2 regions of the Pseudomonas sp. GW821-FHT09E12 genome follow, and region 1 is predicted to be linked to the other one. Evidence: riboswitches for the same ligand, from Rfam matches in the RefSeq annotation. Region 1 holds a riboswitch; the other holds the start of a gene.
What was found. A riboswitch is a leader RNA that binds a small molecule or an ion and turns the genes downstream of it on or off. The one in region 1 is predicted to bind cobalamin.

Region 1 (3,395 bases):
CGCGATACACCCTCAAGGCCGATACAAATGCGCATGCCCCGCGCGATACAACGACGACTCACTGAAACTGTCCGTGGCCAGCACTCGGCCCACCAGGATCAGCGCCGTGCGCCGAAAACCCTTGGCCTGGACCTTTTCGGCGATGTCCGCCAGGGTGCCCAGCACCCAGTCCTGATCCGGCCAGGTCGCCCGGTGCACCACGGCAATCGGGCAGTCGGCGCCGTAGTAGGGCAGCAGCTCGGCGACAATCTTTTCCAGGTGGTTGACCCCCAGGTGAATCGCCATGGTGGTGCCGTGGGCGGCCAGGCTGGCGAATGCCTCGCCGGCGGGCATCGAGGTCTTGTCGGCATAACGGGTCAGGATCACGCTCTGGGCGACGTCCGGCAGAGTCAGTTCGGCCCCCAGCAAGGCCGCGCAGGCCGCGGTGGCCGTCACGCCGGGGATGATCTCGAAGGGGATGCCCAGCTCGCGCAGACAGCGAATCTGCTCGCCGATGGCGCCGTACAGGCTCGGGTCGCCGGAATGTACCCGGGCCACGTCCTGGCCTTTGCCATGGGCGTCCTTGATCAGCTCGATGATCTGCTCCAGGTGCAGTTCGGCGCTGTTGACCAGCTGTTCGGCGCGATGGCCCTGGAGCACTGCTTCGGGCACCAGGGAGCCGGCATAGATGATGACCGGGCAACTGTGGATCAGCCGCTGGCCCTTGACGGTGATCAGTTCCGGGTCGCCGGGACCTGCGCCGATAAAAAAGACGGTCATGGCGTTCTCCTGTGAAAAAAGGGGCGAGGCAACCTCACAGATGAAGATTGCTCATGATCAGCGGCGGGGATTATCGAAGATTTGCCCGGAGCAGGCCAAGGCGAGGGTCGCCTGGGCGTATTTCTGCCGCGGGACCAGCAGCCTTGCCGGGCTTCGGGCCAGGTGTTCGGCCAGGGCCAGGGCGGCACTTTCGGCGACGCCGTAGCAGCCGGTGCGCTCGTAGGCGATCTGCGAACGATGGCTGAGTTGCAGCACATAAGGCGTCAGCTGGTTACTGCTGAAACAGGTCAGGGGCAAGTCCAGTTGCGCGGCCAGGGCCAGCAGCCCGGGTTCCTCGCGTTTCAGGTCGATGCTGGCCAGGGCCTTGATCTGCCCGGGGTCGATGCGGTGGGTGCTCAGGGTTTGGTCGAGCAGGGCGCGCAAGGTCTCCACCGGGCAGCCCCGCTGGCAGCCCAGGCCGACCACCAGGGGCGGCGCTGTGCTGGCCTGCGTCATGCCGAGTACTGATCGTCGCTCTTGCGGCGGAACAGCCAGGCGCTGATCAGGCCCAGGGCCAGCCAGAACGCGGCGTTGGTCAGCTGCGAAGCGATCTTGAACTGCGCCTCCAACTCCTCCGGGGCGAGCATCGAATGCACTTGCGGCTGTGGCGCGCCGATGAGGTGCGGCACGGCGAGGATGGCCACGCCCAGCGCTTTCAGCAGCCAGTTCCGGGCGAAGACGATCAGGGCAATGCCGACCGCGGTGGAAGCGGCGGTACCGACCCACCAGACCTGCCGTTGCGCCAGGTCCGCGGCGGCGGTGCCCGGCAGTTCGGGCGGCAGGCCGAGGGTCGGCGCCAGGCAGAAAGTGGCATAACCGGCCAGGCCCCAGAGCAGGCCCTGGGAAGTACGGTTCGGCGCGCGCAGGGTGTAGAGACCGGCGAGCATCAGGGCGAACCCCACGGCGACCACCAGGTTGCCGCCGGTGGTGGACAGCACGCGCTGCCAGCCGTCTTCCGGCTCCCAGGCTTCGGCGTCGTGGCTGTGGGCAGCGGTGCCGGCGGCATGCTCATGCGCTTCTTCATGCTGGGCGGCCGGGGCCTTCTCGTAGGTTTCCGCCTCCAGGATCAGCGGTGCGACCCAGAAGCTTTGCAGCAGGGTCAGCAACAGGGCCGCCAGCAACCCGGTGAACCCCGCGGTTTGCGCGATACGCTTGATCATGTCGGCAGGTCTCAGTGGCAAGGGAAGGCGGCGCTGTGGCGGGTATCGTGGGCGGCGTTGTGCACCGCTTCGATATGGGAGAAGCCGGCGAAATACACAAGGCACGCACCGAGGATCGAGGCGCCGATGGCGGCGACCAGGCGTTGGCTCAGGGTGGCGGTACTGTTGCTGGAATGGCTGGTGCTGCTGATGATCGACATGGCGCTTCCCTCTGGTGTGTCAGCGGGTGAATCGAGCGCAGCAAAACCCCGCGAGACGGGCTCGCGGGGAATTAACAGCGCCCGCCCACCGCGGGTTTGTTATGACTGTGTAGCGGGCCGGTCTCCGGGCTCGCGAGGGGCGGGGCTTGCGCCACGCCTGCAAGAATCGCCTTCCCATGCCGGACTGCTGGCACAGTGGATCTGATTCTTCGCTCGCTTACCGTTGCGGGGGCAGCACCGGACTGATCAAGGCTTTTGGCCTGTGACGCACCGGTTTCCCGTTTCACCCTGTGAAGGGCACCCGTAACAAGGTGTGTAGGAGAGCATGGGCGAGGGAGGGGCGTCAATTGGCAAGGGTTCTCGTTTTCGATCGCAATTGGCCTGTCCTCGCGCTGCATGAACATTGACCGCCCCCCAAGCTCTGCGTAGCCTTGCGCTTTCGAGGTTCTTCGGCGTCTGTCGAAGCTAAGAAGGGAACGCGGTCCAAGCCGCGGCTGCCCCCGCAACTGTAAATGGTGATGAACGATGCAAGGCCACTGCCAGGCGGCGGGAAGGCGCATCGTTGGCCAGTCGAACGACCGGCACACCGTCAGCCAGGAGACCTGCCTCGGACCTGATTCTCACTACAACCGGGCGGGGTGATCCGGTGGCGAACCCTTCCGTGCAGTTGCCTGCGCGGCTCTCGTCCCGTATGCCCGCCACCTTGCCAAAGGGCATCCGATGAAAACACTGGCCAAACTTCCCGTCACCATCGTTACCGGCTTCCTCGGCTCGGGAAAAACCACCTTGCTGCGGCACATGCTGGACAACGCCCAGGGTCGACGCATCGCGGTGATCGTCAACGAGTTCGGCGAGCTGGGCATCGACGGCGAGATCCTCAAGCAGTGTTCCATCGGTTGCACCGAGGAAGAAGCCAGCGGTCGCGTCTTTGAGCTGGCCAACGGCTGCCTGTGCTGCACCGTGCAGGAAGAGTTCTTCCCGGTGATGCGCGAGTTGGTGGCCCGTCGCGGCGACCTCGACCATATCCTCATCGAAACCTCCGGCCTGGCCCTGCCAAAACCTTTGGTCCAGGCTTTCCAATGGCCGGAAATCCGCAGCGCCTGCACCGTCGACGCGGTGATCACCGTGGTCGATAGCCCGGCCGTGGCCGCCGGTACCTTTGCCGCCTTCCCGGACCAGGTCGACGCCCAGCGCAAGCTCGACCCCAACCTCGACCATGAGTCGCCGCTGCATGAGC
Region 2 (3,395 bases), on a different contig from region 1:
GCAGGCGATCGGTATCGGCGACGTACAGGTCATTGCCTACCAGGGTCATGCCGAACGGCGAGTTGAGGTTTTCCAGGAATGCCGTACGGGTTTCCGCCACGCCATCGTGATCCTTGTCCCGCAGCAGGGTGATGCGGTTCGGGCTGGGCACGCCGGCCCCGGCGCGGCTCATGATCTTGCTGGCTATCCAGCCACGAATACCTTTGCTGTCATCGGGGGAGGGTGGGGCGTTGGTCTCCGCCACCAGTACGTCTCCGTTGGGCAGCACGTACAACCAGCGCGGATGGTCCAGGCTTTCGGCGAATGCGGCGACCTGGGTGCCGGCGGCGGCCACCGGTTTGGCGCCTTGCGGCCAGCCGATTGCGGGCGCGATGTTCACGGTCGGGAACAGGGTTTTGTTCGGTTCGGGCAGTTTCGGCGAGGGGCCGGTGCCGTCGGAGACCTGGAGGGTGGAGGTCTCGCCACAGGCGGCGAGGCCTGCGGCGACGGCGACAAGGATTGCGTATCGAAGCTTGAGCATGCTGATTTCCCTATGAATGCACGAAGTCGGTGTAGTCATAGAGAAGCACAGATGGACGATGGTTCCACCTGCTCAGCGTGCTTCCTTGAACAGCACGGCAACGCCGGGGTGATAGTTGCCGGCTTCGTTGCGCAATTTGCGGTACGCATAGGGGAAGTACCAGGCCACGGCGCAGCAGTGTTCCTTTTGCAGGTCGTCGACCATGTCCTGCAATTCTTCCGGAGTGGCACTGTGCTGGGTTTTCTGTGGCGTGACGAACAGGCAGCCAAGTTTCAGGTCGCTGGGGTAGCTGGCTTTTTTCGCGTCGCTGGCGGCATCCAGCAACGGTTGGGTCAGGTGCAGGCTGTTGACCCGGGGCCAACGCTGGGTGGTCTGGATATAGACGCGTTCCTCCTGCGTGGCGATGTACAGGTCGGTGCGGCCGCTGCGGTCGCCGTCCTCGAGCTGTTTTTTGCTCGGTGCGTGTTCCAGGGTGACCATCTCCGCCATCCAGGCTGCCGCCGAGAGCATTCCCAGGTTGGCTTTTTCGTCGAACCAGTACGGGCTTTCGTTATCGCCGCGCACGGTGTTGTAGCGGTCGATGCAATCGAACCAGCGTTCCAGGGCAGGGCGCAGGAATTCCAGTTTCGGATTGCTGATGATCATGCCTTGCATCGGACTTTTCCTATTATTGTTCAGATATTGGAGTTTTTTAACGAGATTATGGCTATTTGATATCACTGCACTGAGTGTGGCACAAGATTGGCGTCATTTTTCCGATATGCAGCATTCGCCGATCTGCGGGGCTTTAATTGACGCTCCACCCCCAACCCTCTAACCTTCGCGACTTGTTTCAGGTGCTCTGTGGCCTTGGGTCGACAGAGTGAAACAGGGAAGCCGGTGAGTACGCGTGCCGAAGGCGCACGCACGACGATTCCGGCGCTGCCCCCGCAACGGTAAGTGAGTCAAGACTGCGCCTGATGCCACTGTGTCGACTGTCGACATGGGAAGGCGCGCAGTTGGGCATCCCAGCCACTCACAAGCCCGGAGACCGGCCTGATCCATCCAACGGCATCACGGTGGGCGATGCCAGGCTTGCGCCGTCTATTCCTATTCCTGCCCCCCGTTATCCAGCCCCAACGGAGAGCTGCCCCATGACTGAATCCCCCGATCGTGACGAACGCCATCTGGCGCGCATGTTGCGCAAAAAAGCCGTGATCGATGAACGCATCGCCAACTCGCCGAACGAGTGCGGTTTGCTGCTGGTGCTGACCGGCAACGGCAAAGGCAAAAGCAGCTCGGCCTTCGGCATGCTCGCGCGGGCCATGGGCCACGGCATGCAATGCGGCGTGGTGCAGTTCATCAAGGGCCGCAACAGCACTGGCGAGGAATTGTTCTTCCGGCGCTTCCCGGAGCAGGTGCGTTTCCATGTCATGGGCGAAGGCTTCACCTGGGAAACCCAGGACCGCCAGCGCGACATCGCCGCGGCCGAAGCGGCCTGGGCGGTTTCCCGCGAACTGCTGAGCGATCCGACGATCGGCCTGGTGGTGCTCGATGAACTGAACATCGCCCTCAAGCACGGCTATCTGGACCTGGATCAGGTGCTCAGCGACCTGCAGGCGCGACCGCCGATGCAGCATGTGGTGGTCACCGGACGTGGCGCCAAGCCAGAGATGATCGAGCTGGCCGACACCGTCACCGAAATGGGCATGGTCAAGCATGCCTTCCAGGCCGGGATCAAAGCGCAAAAAGGCGTCGAACTGTGAGTGATGCCCGTCATTGCCCGGCGGTATTGATTGCCGCGCCGGCTTCCGGTCAGGGCAAGACCACCGTGACCGCCGCGCTCGCCCGCCTGCATCGCAATCAGGGACGCAAGGTGCGCGTGTTCAAGTGCGGCCCGGACTTTCTCGACCCGATGATCCTCGAGCGCGCCAGCGGTGCGCCGGTGTATCAACTGGACATGTGGATGGTCGGCGAGCAGGAAAGCCGCCGCCTGTTGTGGGAGGCCGCCGGCGAGGCAGACCTGATCCTGATCGAAGGCGTGATGGGGTTGTTCGACGGCACGCCGTCCAGCGCCGACCTGGCGCGGCATTTCGGCGTGCCGGTGCTCGCGGTGATTGATGGCACGGCCATGGCCCAGACCTTCGGCGCCCTGGCGCTGGGGCTGGCGCGTTATCAGCCGGACTTGCCGTTCGCCGGCGTGCTGGCCAACCGCGTCGGCACCCTGCGGCATGCGCAGTTGCTCGAAGGCAGCCTGACCGAGGGCTTGCGCTGGTACGGCGCGCTGTCCCGGGAGACCGGCATCGAACTGCCCAGCCGCCATCTGGGGTTGGTGCAGGCCAGCGAACTCAACGATCTGGATCTGCGTCTCGACGCCGCGGCCGCAGCCCTGGCGGACAGCTGCGAAGTGGCCTTGCCGCCCGCCGTGGCATTCGCCGCTCCCCAGGTGGTTGCCGTTGAGCCGTTGTTGGCCGGCGTGCGCATTGCCGTGGCCCGCGACGAAGCCTTTGCCTTTACCTATGGCGCGAGCCTGGATCTGCTGCGGGCCATGGGCGCCGAGCTGGTCTTTTTCTCGCCGATCCATGACGCGACGCTGCCTGAGGCAGACAGCCTGTACCTGCCGGGCGGTTACCCGGAACTGCATCACCGGGCGCTGGCGGCGAACGGCTCGATGCTCAGCGCGATCCGCGCGCATCACGCCGCAGGCAAACCCTTGCTCGCCGAGTGTGGCGGCATGTTGTATCTGCTGGATTCCCTGACCGACGTCGACGGCGAGCGCGCCGAACTGCTGGGCCTGTTGCCCGGCGATGCGGTGATGCAAAAGCGCCTGGCGGCCCTGGCCTTGCAGGCGGTGGAGTTGCCGGAAGGTTCGTTGCGCGGGCATACCTATCATCAT

Region 2: it holds a riboswitch for cobalamin, as region 1 does, so the genes downstream of both, cobO (cob(I)yrinic acid a,c-diamide adenosyltransferase) here and AC07PQ_RS03340 (CbtB domain-containing protein) in region 1, are expected to answer to the same signal.

Annotation. Positions count from the first base shown of each region.
Region 1 is NZ_JBWKOM010000001.1:738,442-741,836, reverse strand. Features, by position in the region: gene cobM (precorrin-4 C(11)-methyltransferase) at 13-759, opposite strand; gene AC07PQ_RS03350 (cobalamin biosynthesis protein) at 817-1,254, opposite strand; gene AC07PQ_RS03345 (CbtA family protein) at 1,251-1,958, opposite strand; gene AC07PQ_RS03340 (CbtB domain-containing protein) at 1,970-2,158, opposite strand; cobalamin riboswitch at 2,257-2,478, opposite strand; cobalamin riboswitch at 2,584-2,782, shown strand; gene cobW (cobalamin biosynthesis protein CobW) at 2,879-3,395, shown strand, end outside.
Region 2 is NZ_JBWKOM010000006.1:471,902-475,296, forward strand. Features, by position in the region: gene AC07PQ_RS20505 (PQQ-dependent sugar dehydrogenase) at 1-520, opposite strand, end outside; gene AC07PQ_RS20510 (hypothetical protein) at 593-1,174, opposite strand; cobalamin riboswitch at 1,338-1,573, shown strand; gene cobO (cob(I)yrinic acid a,c-diamide adenosyltransferase) at 1,654-2,265, shown strand; gene AC07PQ_RS20520 (cobyrinic acid a,c-diamide synthase CobB) at 2,262-3,395, shown strand, end outside.